Regions from separate parts of the Pseudomonas acericola genome, predicted to be linked through region 2. Evidence: predicted binding sites of a transcription regulator. Region 2 holds the regulator's gene; each other region holds the start of a gene.

Region 1 (3,069 bases), on a different contig from region 2:
GTAGATGTCCGCGAATTCCGCACGGGACGATTTGAAGCCAGTGGTCGCGACGTTGGCGATGTTGTTGCCGGTCACGTCCAGTTGTTTGTTGGCCGCATAGAGGCCGCTAAGGCCGATGTTAAAAGACATGTTTCTCTCCCTCTGCCGTATTTAGCCGGCTCTATGTACCGATAGTCTGAATTTGCGACAGCTTGACGCTGCCCATGCCGCCTGCAAGGTTCAGCAGCATTTCGCCGCCGGTCTTGCTCAAGGTCACGCTGGTGACCGTTGCTGGCAGCGACGTTGCCAGGGCGACTGCTTCGCCCTTGTCATTCTTGGTGGTGGCGGTAAAGGTGTAAGTGCCAGCAGCGGCGACCTCGCCTTTGTCGTTCTTGCCATCCCAGATAAAGTCGGCCGTGCCGGCGCTCTGTGCGCCCATATCGACGGTGCGTACCACATTGCCGTCTTTGTCGGTGATCTTCACCGAGACGTTGCCCACCGCCGAGGTGACTGCGACGGAACCAGTCATACTCTTGCTCGTATCCACCAGGGCCTTGTCGGTCTGGGTGATGATCGAACGCCCCACCAGCGACGACGCTTGCAACGCTTGCGACGAGCTGAAGTTGCTGGAGATCGCATTCACCGAGTCGTTCAGGGTGTTGATGCCTTCCAGGCTGCTGAATTGCGCCAGCTGGGCCACGAACGCGCCGTTGTCCTGGGGTGACAGCGGGTTCTGGTTCTTCAACTGCGTAACCAGCAGTTGCAGGAACGCATCCTTGCCCAGGGACTGGTTGCCCGTGGCGGCAGTGGCGGTGCTCGCCACATTGTTCGTAGCAGTCTTGACCTTGGAATTGAAAAGGTCCTGGACCGCCGTGTTGGTACTGGTATCAACAATGGCCATTATTTGGCGCCCCTTATCACTGACCCAGGGTCAGGACCTTCTGCATCATGGTTTTGGCGGTGTTCATCATTTCCGCGTTGGTCTGGAACGAACGGCTGGCGGAAATCATGTCGGCCATTTCCTCGACCACGTTGACGTTGGGGTAGTAGACATAACCCTTTTCGTTCGCGGCGGGATGGTTGGGCTCGTAGCGGGCTTCCAGGTTGCTCTGGTCTTCAACCACACCCAGCACCTGCACGCCGGAACCGGCATTGCCCTGGTCCTGGAACAGCGAATCGCTGCCACCGGCCTGGCCGCCCTGGAACATGGTGGCGAACACCGGGTGACGGGCGCGGTAGGTCTGGTCAATGCTCGACGACACGGTCTCGGCGTTGGCGATGTTACTGGCGACGGTGTTCAGACGCGTGGTCTGCGCGCTCATGCCACTACCGGCAATATTGAAAACACTGGACAGGGACATGGCTTACTCTCCACGCAGGGCTGACATCAGCCCTTTGAATTTGCTGTTGAGCAGGGTAAAGCTTGCCTGAAAGTTCACTGAGTTCTCGGCGTAGGCCGATTGCTCCAGCTGGGCGTCGACGGTGTTCTGGTCGATCGACGGCTGCATCGGCGTGCGATACAGCAGCGACTCATCCCCACTGCTCAGGCCTTGCGCTTCGATATGACGGTTGTTGGTCATGTTCAAGGCGAAGGTGCCGTTCTTGGTCTTGTCCTGCTGCGCAGCGAGCACGGCGGAGAAGTCCAGGTCCCGAGCCTTGTAGTTCGGGGTATCGGCGTTGGCAATGTTGTTGGCCAGGACTTCGGCACGCTGGGCGCGAAAGCCCAGGGCTTGTTCGTGGATACCGAGCGCTTTATCGAAGCTGATGCTCATGGCGGAAACCTTTAGGCTGACCTGCTGTTCGTTAACAGGGTTATAGCAAGGTGTGTGCCAGTTTATGCAGAGCCCGTATTTAAAGGGTTTGAGGGCAGGTTGCCGATGGCAATGCCAGAAAAGCGGCAAGCGGTTTCCGCGTAGCGCCAGTAAAGCGGCAATCCGCGTTGCCGCTATCAGGAGGATTGCCGCAAAACAAATGTGGGAGCGGGCTTATGTGGGAGCTGGCTTGCCTGCGATGCGGGCACCTCGGTTTTTCAGTTAGACCGAGGTGATGCTATCGCAGGCAAGCCAGCTCCTACAGAAGCCTGGCTCCCACATTTTTGGTCGAGTGAACCCGGACTTACTTGGCCTGGTAGATGATCCCAGGACTGCACTGCACCATCTGGTAATGATCCGGCAAACCGTTCAGCGCTTCGGAAGCACCGAGGAACAGATAGCCGCCCCGCTTGAGCGTGCCGTGGATGCGCAACAGGATGTCTTTCTTCACTTCGGCCGAGAAGTAGATCAGCACGTTGCGGCAGAACACCATGTCGAACTTGCCCAGGCTGGCGTAGCTGTCGAGCAGGTTGAACGAGCGAAACTCCACGCGGCTCTTGATCGGCGCCTTGACCGCCCAACGCCCTGCCCCTTTCGGGTCAAAGTAACGTTGCAGGCGCTCCTGGGACAAACCCCGGCCCAAGGCCAGGCTGTCGTACTCGCCGGTCTTGCAGTTGGTGAGCATGGTGCCGGACAGGTCGGTGGCAACAATCTGCGCACCGGCCTTCAGTTGGCCCATGTTGGTCCGCTCGAACTCGTCGATGGACATCGAGATCGAATACGGCTCCTGCCCCGAGGAGCAGGCCGCCGACCAGATGCGCAAGCGCTGGCCCGGGCTGGCCTTGATGGCTTCCGGCAGCACTTTGCTCTTGAGCACTTCAAACGGGTAGGTGTCACGAAACCACAGGGTTTCGTTGGTGGTCATGGCATCGACCACCATTTCCTTGAGCCCGCTGCGCGGCTGCCCCTGGATACGTTGAACCAGCTCGCCCAACGACTTGATGCCCTGCTGTTCCATCAGCTTGTTGAGACGGCTGGATACCAGGTACTGCTTGTTTTCACCGAGCAATATGCCACAGGCTTTTTCCAGGAAGACCCGGAACTGTTCGAAATCCAAATTACCCGTAGACAATGATACCGCCTCTTAAATCGTGTGACCGCCAGGGGAAATCCCCTAGCCGTGATCTGCTGCCTTGATCCGGTCAACAACCCGGTTTGCCAGGTCATCCGGGCGGAATTTGGCCAGGAAGTCATCGGCACCGACCTTCTTGACCATCGC
Region 2 (3,069 bases):
CTCTGCTGCTTTTCCTTATGCTTTTTGATTTGGCGATCCAGCTTGTCGGTCAGGTCGTCAATGGCGGCATACATATCTGAATGCTCGGCATTGGCGACTACTTCCCCGCCGGGTATACGCAAGGTGGCTTCGATTTTCTGCTTCAGCTTTTCGACAGTCATGATGACTTGCACATTGGTGATTTTGTCGAAATGCCCCTCAATTCTTTTGAGTTTTTCGCCGATATAGGCGCGCAGCGGTTCGGTCACTTCCAGTTGGTGTCCACTGATGTTGACTTGCATACAGCTTCTCCTTCGTTGCCAGTGCATAAAGCGGCAGGCAAAAGCGCCTGCCACTGGAACGCTGTGGCCCGCCCGTCACATCAAACGCTTACGCTCGCTGGAAGGCGCGATCCCGAGGGACTCGCGGTACTTGGCGACGGTTCGACGGGCGACCTGAATGCCTTGTGCCTCCAGTAAACCAGCGATCTTACTGTCACTCAATGGCTTTTTCTGATTTTCCGCGGCAACCAGTTTTTTGATGATCGCGCGGATCGCCGTGGACGAGCATTCGCCGCCTTCGGAGGTGCTGACGTGGCTGGAGAAAAAGTATTTCAGCTCATAAATACCCCGTGGGGTATGCATGAATTTTTGCGTGGTCACCCGTGAAATCGTCGACTCGTGCATGCCGACCGCTTCGGCGATGTCATGCAGCACCAACGGTTTCATCGCTTCGTCGCCGTACTCCAGGAAGCCGCGCTGGTGCTCGACGATCTGTGTGGCGACTTTCATCAGGGTTTCGTTGCGGCTTTGCAGGCTCTTGATGAACCAGCGGGCTTCTTGCAACTGGTTGCGCATGAAGGTGTTGTCGGCGCTGGTGTCGGCACGGCGCACAAAGCCCGCGTATTGCGGGTTGACTCGCAGGCGTGGCACCGATTCCTGGTTCAACTCCACCAACCAACGCTCGTTGTCCTTGCGCACGATCACGTCAGGGACCACGTATTCAGCTTCGCTGGACTCGATCTGCGAGCCTGGGCGCGGGTTGAGGCTCTGCACCAGCTCGATGACCTGGCGCAGGTCGTCTTCCTTGAGCTTCATGCGGCGCATCAGCTGGCTGTAGTCGCGGCTGCCCAGCAGGTCGATGTAGTCAGTGACCAGGCGCTGGGCTTCGGCGAGCCAAGGGGTCTTGGCGGGCAGTTGGCGCAATTGCAGCAGCAGGCATTCGCTGAGGGTGCGGGCGCCGATACCGGCGGGTTCGAACTGTTGGATACGGTGCAGGACGGCTTCGATCTCGTCCAGTTCGATGTCCAGTTCCGGGTCGAACGCTTCGAGGATCTCCTCAAGCGTCTCGTCCAGGTAGCCCTGGTTGTTGATGCAATCGATCAGGGTCACGGCGATCAGGCGATCGGTGTCCGACATCGGCGCGAGGTTCAGTTGCCATAGCAGATGGCTCTGCAGGCTCTCGCCGGCGGAGGTGCGGGTGGTGAAGTCCCACTCGTCGTCATCGTTGCTGGGCAGGCTGCTGGCGCTGGTCTGGTAGACGTCTTCCCAGGCGGTGTCCACGGGAAGTTCGTTGGGAATGCGTTCGTTCCATTCGCCTTCTTCCAGGTTGTCCACCGTTGGGGCGGTTTCCTGGTAGGAGGGTTCCTGCACGTCGGAGTTGGGTTTTTGCTCGATGTTGTCGGCCAGCGGGTCTGCATTATCGAAGTCGTCGCCTTCTTCCTGGCGTTCGAGCATCGGATTGGACTCCAGGGCCTCCTGGATTTCCTGTTGCAGGTCCAGGGTCGACAATTGGAGCAGGCGGATGGCCTGTTGCAGCTGCGGTGTCATCGTCAGCTGCTGGCCCATTCTCAGGACTAGCGATGGTTTCATGGCAGGGGCTTAACACCTTATTCGCCGGCGCAATGCGCCATCCACGACAGGGCGCGTGAGCGCCAAACATAAGCAAATTATATGCCTGATATCGCGGGCTTTGCCTAGAGCGCGGTAACAATAAAAATCCAGAGGTTCCTATTGATTCCCGCGCACCTCGGCAAACAGCCGTGACACCACGGTGTTTACAGGCGGAACTCGTGACCCAGGTACACTTCCTTCACCAGTTCGTTGGCGAGGATAGTGGCTGAATCGCCTTCAGCGATCAGTTGGCCATCGTTGACGATATACGCGGTTTCGCAGATATCGAGGGTTTCACGCACGTTGTGGTCGGTGATCAGTACGCCGATGCCCTTCGCCTTGAGGTGATGGATGATCTGCTTGATATCGCCAACCGAGATCGGGTCGACGCCGGCAAACGGTTCGTCCAGCAGGATGAACTTCGGCGCGGTGGCCAAGGCGCGGGCGATTTCCACACGGCGACGTTCACCACCTGACAAACTCATGCCGAGGTTGTCGCGAATGTGGTTGATGTGGAATTCCTGCAGCAGGCTTTCCAGCTCCTTGCGACGGCCGTCACGGTCGAGTTCCTTGCGGGTCTCGAGGATCGCCATGATGTTGTCGGCTACCGACAGTTTGCGGAAGATCGACGCTTCCTGTGGAAGATAGCCGATACCAGCCCGTGCACGACCGTGCATCGGCTGGTGGCTCACGTCCAGGTCGTCGATCAGTACGCGACCCTGATCCGCCTGGACCAGGCCGACGATCATGTAGAAGCAGGTCGTCTTGCCGGCGCCGTTGGGGCCGAGCAAACCGACGATCTGGCCGCTGTCGATCGACAGGCTGACGTCACGCACGACCTGACGGCTTTTGTAGGCCTTGGCCAGATGCTGGGCTTTCAGGGTTGCCATTACTCGGCCTTCTTCTTCGGCTGGATAACCATGTCGATACGCGGACGCGGTGCGGTCACCTTGGTGCCATTGGCGCGGCCGGCGTTGGCGATCTGCTTCACGGTGTCGTAGGTGATTTTCTCGCCTTCCGTGGAGTTGCCGTCCGGGCTGAGCACCTTGGCCTGGTCGATCAGGACAATGCGGTTCTGCTGGGCGTGGTACTGGATCGTCTTGCCGTAGCCCTTCATCGGGCCGGTATCGGTAGGCGACTGCTTCTGTTCGAAGTAAGCCAGGTTGCCCACCGAGGTCACCACGTCAATGTCGCCATT
Region 3 (3,069 bases), on a different contig from region 2:
CCGCTGATCCTGGCGGCGAAGATCAACGCCATGGATCGCCTGCGGCGCTTGCAGGCCACGGTGTTGCAACAGCGCAACCTGATCGCCCGGCACCACGACTACCTGCTGCATGAGCAACGGGTGGCCAAGGCGGTATTCGACAAGGTGGCGCATTCGGGCTGTATCAACGCCGCGCCGAATATCCGCTACCTGCAATCGCCCTATGCGCTGTTCAACGGTGACCTGTTGCTGGCGGCCTATACGCCGTCGGGCGATATGCATGTGCTGCTGGGCGACTTCACCGGCCACGGCTTGCCGGCGGCGGTGGGCGCCATGCCCCTGGCGGAAGTGTTCTACGGCATGACCGCCAAGGGTTACGGCCTGGCCCAGATCCTGCGGGAGATGAACATCAAGCTCAAACGCATCCTGCCGGTGGACATGTTCTGCTGCGCCACCCTGTTGTGCCTGAGCACCCAGCGCCGCGTGGTGGAAGTGTGGAACGGCGGCATGCCCGAAGGCTATGTGCATGAAGTCGCCAGCGGCAAGCGCACGGCACTGGTGCCGCGGCATTTGCCGTTGGGCGTGCTGTCGGCCGAAGCCTTCGATGACTGCACCGAGGTGTGGCCGATGGCCCTCGGTGACCGGGTGTTTTTACTCTCCGATGGCGTGCTCGACACGGCGGACAGCAATGATCAGCTGTTTGGCGTCGAGCGCCTGCATCAGGTATTTGCCGCCAACCGCGAGCCCGACCTTTTGTTTGCCGAGATCGAGCAAGCCCTGGCCGGGTTTCGCGGTGAAGCGCGCGATGACGTGAGCATGGTGGAAATCACCCTGCAAGCCGGGCAATCCCTGCGCGCGACCGGGCCGCTGTATACCGACAGCAGCCAGTCGTGCCCGCTGGATTGGTCGGTGAGTTTCGAGTTCCGTGCCGAGACCCTCAAGCGCTACAACCCGTTGCCGTACTTGCTGCAACTGCTGCTGGAAATCCACGGCCTGCGCGAGTGCAGCGGGGCGTTGTACAGCGTGATGGCCGAGCTGTATTCCAATGCCCTGGAGCACGGCGTGCTGGGCCTGGACTCGCGGCTCAAGCGCGATGTGCACGGCTTTGCCGACTACTATCGCCAGCGCAACGAGCGCTTGGCGCAGTTGAGCAGCGGTTATGTGCGCGTGCATGTGCAAGTGGTGCCGACGGCGACGGGCGGGCAGATGTCCTTGCGCATCGAAGACAGCGGCGCCGGCTTTGACGTAGAGCAGGTGCTGGCACGGCCGCTGGAGGTTGATCGCTTGTCGGGCCGGGGGCTGAACCTGGTGCGTCAATTGAGCGGCGATGTGCACTGGTCCGATGGCGGGCGGAGCGTCTGCGTGGAGTTTTCGTGGCCGGCTCAGGCATAATCCGCCGATTCTTGATCAAGGAGCGAACAAGTGGCTGAGATTCATCTGGACCCCGACGTGTTATCGGGTTTGCAGGAAGTGATGGAAGGTGAATATCCAAGGTTGCTGGATACCTTCCTCGACGATTCGCAAAAGCGCGTCGAAGCGCTGCGCAAGGCCCGGGATGACGCCAAGGCGCTCGGGCGCATCGCCCACAGCTTCAAGGGCAGCAGCGGCAACCTGGGCGCGGTGCGGTTGGCGCAGTTGTGCCAGCGGTTGGAGGCGGAGTCGGCGCAAGCGCCTGGCGCTGATCTGGGTGAGCTGGTGGATCAGATCGATCATGAGTTCGCGCTGGTGCGGCCGCTGTACGAATCGGAGCGCCAGCGTTTCCAATTCTGACCGCGCATCGGTGCTCTTCTGTGGGAGCTGGCTTGCCTGCGATAGCATCACCTCAGTATTGCTGGTACACCGAGGTGTCTGCATCGCAGGCAAGCCAGCTCCCACAGAAAAGCCAGCTCCTACATTTCTAGCCGCGCTCGGCAACCTGGCCCGACTCTTGCTCTATCTCCCGATACTGCATCCCCGACCCCATGCAGTGGAGACCTTTATCTATGCCAGTCGCCCCGAATTCACTTCTCCAGGCTACCCCGGCGGCCAAGCCGCAAGCGCCCGCTGCCAACCCCCCGGGAGCGGCCGTGGAGCCACGTGACAAGGGCGCCGGCTTCGCCCAGGTGTTCGCCAGCCAGGGGTCAAAACCGGTGGTAAAGGCCGACGACGCGCCGTCAAAAACCACACGCGACAAGCCTGCTGACGCTAGCGCCAAGCCAGCGGACAACAGTGACAAGCCTGCCGCCAGCAAGCCAGCGGTTGCCGATAGCGGCAATCCTTTGCCTGCCAAGCCGCCCACCAAGTCCGACGACAGCACCAGCACGGATGACGACAAACCTGTCGACCCGGCCCTGGCGCAGCAGCCCCCGGTTGATCCGGTAGTCGACCCGGCCTTGGTCGCGGCGGTTACGCCGGCGGTTGCGGTGCCGGTGCAAGCTCCGGCGGTTGCTGATGACAGCAAGCCTGCCCCCGTGGTCGCCGCGCCGCTGGCAGTGACCGATGAGGTCAAGCCACCCGCCTTCGACCCCGAGGCAGATCCCCTGGATTCCATGCCGGCCGTGCGCCTGGCGATGGAGCAGGGCGGCCACGTCTCCGCCAGCAGCCAGGCGCCGCAGAAACCTGCGCCGAACCTTGATCAACCCACCGCTGCGCAGAACTTCACGGCTGGCCTGGCCAATATGGTCGACCAGCAAGCCGCCAAGGACAGCACTGACCAGGGCGGCGACAAGGCCTTCGGCAGCCTGATCGAAGACGGTCTCAAGGACTTGAAGGGCGCCAGCAGCGACACCCGTGTCGACGACTTCGCCAACCGCCTGGCTGCATTGACCCAGGCCGCCACGCCAAAAACCGCGAATGCCTTGCCGCCGGTGACCAACGCGCCGCTGGCCATGCATCAGAGCGGCTGGACCGAAGAAGTGGTCAACCGCGTGATGTACCTGTCCAGCGCCAACCTCAAGTCCGCAGAGATCCAGTTGCAACCAGCGGAATTGGGGCGCCTGGATATCAAAGTCAATATGACGGCGGACCAGCAAGCCCAGGTCAGCTTCATGAGCGGCCATGCCGTGGTGCGTGAGGCACTGGAAAGCCAGTCCGGGCGCCTGCGTGAGATGT
Region 4 (3,069 bases), on a different contig from region 2:
CCTGGAATGGGGGTTTAGGGCGCGAATCTGTGGCGTTCTGCCAGCTTGCTCGGGAAGTTTCGAACCAAAATGGGCTGGCAGGTGGGAAGGGTGCAGCCTGTCGCACCAATATAGTGCGGTTTTGTGAAGCTTGTTCAGGAAGCCTGCAAATGAGTGTCTGAATGCACTCTGTTCAAATGTGGGAGCAGGCAAGCCAGCTCCCACATTGTGGTTGGCGTATGACTACAAATGTTGGGCAAAAAAAAAGACCTCCCGAAGGAGGCCTTTTTTGTCACGCCACGTTAAGCAGCGCTACCGGATCAGCAGCTGTAGTACAGCTCGTATTCCAGTGGGTGTACGAAGGTGCGGACCTTGATTTCTTCTTCGCTTTTCAGGGCGATGTAGGCATCGATAAAGTCGTCGCTGAACACGCCGCCTTTGGTCAGGAACGCACGGCCCTTGTCCAGCTCTTCCAGGGCTTCTTTCAGGCTGCCGCACACTTGTGGGATCTCTTTGGCCTCTTCAGGCGGCAGGTCGTACAAGTTTTTGTCGGCGGCGTCGCCTGGGTGGATCTTGTTCTGGATGCCGTCCAGGCCAGCCATCAGCAGGGCGGCGAAAGCCAGGTACGGGTTGGCAGCCGGGTCCGGGAAACGTGCTTCGATACGGCGGCCACGCGGGCTGTTCACGTAAGGAATACGGATCGAGGCGGAACGGTTACGGGCCGAGTAGGCCAGCATGACCGGTGCTTCGAAACCTGGTACCAGACGCTTGTAGGAGTTGGTCGCCGGGTTGGTGAAGCCGTTCAGGGCCTTACCGTGCTTGATGATACCGCCGATGAAGTACAGGGCAGTTTCCGACAGGCCGGCATAGCCTTCGCCTGCGAAGGTGTTCTTGCCATCTTTGGCGATGGACATGTGAACGTGCATACCCGAACCGTTATCGCCGTACAGCGGCTTCGGCATGAAGGTCGCGGTGCGGCCGTAGGCGTCAGCAACGTTGTGGACAACGTATTTCAGGGTCTGAACTTCGTCAGCTTTCTTCACCAGGGTGTTGAACTTGACGCCGATTTCGTTCTGGCCGGCAGTTGCCACTTCGTGGTGGTGAACTTCAACGACTTGGCCCATTTCTTCCAGTGCGTTGCACATGGAGGTACGGATTTCGTGGTCGTGGTCGAACGGAGGCACTGGGAAGTAGCCGCCTTTGACGCCTGGACGGTGGCCTTTGTTGCCGCCTTCGATGTCTTGGTCGGACATCCACGAGCCTTGCTCGGAGAAGATCTTGAACATCGAACCGGAGATGTCGGACTTGAACTTCACTTCGTCGAAGATGAAGAACTCAGGCTCTGGACCGCAGAAGACGGTGTCACCGATACCGGTGGTCTTCAGGTATTCCTCGGCACGGTGGGCGATGGCGCGCGGGTCGCGGTCGTAGCCTTGCATGGTCGAAGGTTCGATGATGTCGCAGACCAGGATCAGGGTCGGCTCTTCGGTGAACGGGTCCAGAACGGCGGAGTCGTCGTCCGGCAGCAGGATCATGTCGGAGGCTTCGATGCCTTTCCAGCCAGCGATGGAGGAACCGTCGAACATCTTGCCGACTTCGAAGAAGTCGTCTTCCAGCGCGTCACGAGCCGGCATGGTCACGTGGTGCTGCGTGCCTTTGGTGTCCGTGAAGCGCAGATCAATCCATTTAACGTCATGATCTTTGATGAGTTGAACCGACTTCGACATAGTGTCCTCCGGGTGGCTTCGGGCTGGGGTAGTGGAGTTAGCCCTTAGAATGTGGGTGATGCCGGCGCGGATAGTCCGCCATGGCAACCTGCCTCACAAGAGAGCAAATTGCATGCCAGTGCGCCAACATGGGTTTTTTGGTCCAAAAACGCCCCTATAAAGGTGCAATGCGACAAAAGCCCGAAAATGGCGCACCGCAATGTGGCGCAAGCGCCTGAAAATGCACTGCTTTAGTGCGTGCGTAGTCCGATGCATATTAACTGGTTAAACCTTGAGCGATTTCCGCTATAATCCGCGCCCCCCTTTTTCAGCAGGCCCGGCGCGCGCTGTTTCCATGAAATTAATCGTTAAAGTCTTCCCCGAGATCACCATCAAGAGCCGACCGGTACGGACGCGTTTCATCCGTCAGTTGGCCAAGAACATCCGTGCCGTGCTCCGTGACCTGGACCCGGCTGTGGTGGTGAACGGCGTGTGGGACAACCTCGAACTGGAAACCCGCATCACCGACGCCAAAGCCTTGAAGGACATGACCGAGCGCCTGAGCTGCATGCCGGGCATCGCGCATTTCCTGCAGGTGGATGAGTACCCGCTGGGCGACTTCGACGACATCACCGAGAAGTGCAAACAGCACTTCGGCAGCGAGATCGAAGGCAAGATCTTTTCGGTGCGTTGCAAGCGCGCCGGCAAGCACACCTTCAGCTCCATGGACGTCGAGAAATACGTCGGCAGCAAGCTGCGTCGCGAGTGCGGCGCCGCCGGAATTTCCCTGAAAGCGCCGCAAATTGAAGTGCGCATGGAAATTCGCGACCAACGGTTGTTTGTCATCCACAGCCAGCACAACAGCATCGGCGGCTACCCGCTGGGCGCCCTGGAACAGACCCTGGTGTTGATGTCTGGCGGTTTCGATTCCACGGTGGCGGCCTACCAGATCATGCGGCGCGGCCTGATGAGCCACTTCTGCTTCTTTAACCTGGGCGGGCGTGCACACGAATTGGGCGTGATGGAAGTCGCGCACTTTATCTGGAAGAAGTACGGCAGCTCCCAACGCGTGCTATTTGTAAGCGTGCCGTTTGAGGAAGTGCTGGGAGAAATTCTCGGTAAAGTCGATAACAGTCATATGGGCGTGGTATTGAAGCGTATGATGTTGCGCGCTGCGTCGCGGATCGCCGAGCAACTGCAGATCGACGCCCTGGTGACCGGTGAAGCCATCTCCCAGGTTTCCAGCCAAACGCTGCCGAACCTGTCGCTGATCGATTGCGTCACCGAGAAGCTGGTCTTGCGCCCGCTGATCGCCAGCCACAAGCAGGACATCATCGACCTGGCCGAAGAAATTGGCACGGCCGACTTTGCCAAGCACATGCCT

What was found. Region 2 encodes sigma-54, which starts transcription at its own class of promoters, with help from an activator protein. Its sites were predicted from a motif close to ANTGGCATNNANNTTGCTNT; they were not measured.
Region 1: a site for sigma-54 is predicted at 1,794-1,813, ahead of flgB (flagellar basal body rod protein FlgB). Genes of this name have one in related genera too.
Region 3: a site for sigma-54 is predicted at 1,894-1,913, ahead of ACU688_RS03330 (flagellar hook-length control protein FliK). Genes of this name have one in related genera too.
Region 4: a site for sigma-54 is predicted at 1,807-1,826, ahead of glnA (glutamate--ammonia ligase). Genes of this name have one in related genera too.

Annotation. Positions count from the first base shown of each region.
Region 1 covers NZ_JBRFJB010000001.1:399,754-402,822, reverse strand. Annotated here, with positions in the region: gene flgE (flagellar hook protein FlgE) at 1-129, opposite strand, end outside; gene flgD (flagellar hook assembly protein FlgD) at 161-880, opposite strand; gene flgC (flagellar basal body rod protein FlgC) at 897-1,340, opposite strand; gene flgB (flagellar basal body rod protein FlgB) at 1,344-1,751, opposite strand; gene cheR (protein-glutamate O-methyltransferase CheR) at 2,095-2,922, opposite strand; gene ACU688_RS01865 (chemotaxis protein CheV) at 2,965-3,069, opposite strand, start outside.
Region 2 covers NZ_JBRFJB010000002.1:198,286-201,354, forward strand. Annotated here, with positions in the region: gene hpf (ribosome hibernation-promoting factor, HPF/YfiA family) at 1-281, opposite strand, end outside; gene ACU688_RS06915 (RNA polymerase factor sigma-54) at 357-1,850, opposite strand; gene lptB (LPS export ABC transporter ATP-binding protein) at 2,036-2,761, opposite strand; gene lptA (lipopolysaccharide transport periplasmic protein LptA) at 2,761-3,069, opposite strand, start outside.
Region 3 covers NZ_JBRFJB010000001.1:718,014-721,082, forward strand. Annotated here, with positions in the region: gene ACU688_RS03320 (ATP-binding SpoIIE family protein phosphatase) at 1-1,371, shown strand, start outside; gene ACU688_RS03325 (Hpt domain-containing protein) at 1,402-1,749, shown strand; gene ACU688_RS03330 (flagellar hook-length control protein FliK) at 1,962-3,069, shown strand, end outside.
Region 4 covers NZ_JBRFJB010000007.1:55,863-58,931, forward strand. Annotated here, with positions in the region: gene glnA (glutamate--ammonia ligase) at 300-1,706, opposite strand; gene thiI (tRNA uracil 4-sulfurtransferase ThiI) at 2,041-3,069, shown strand, end outside.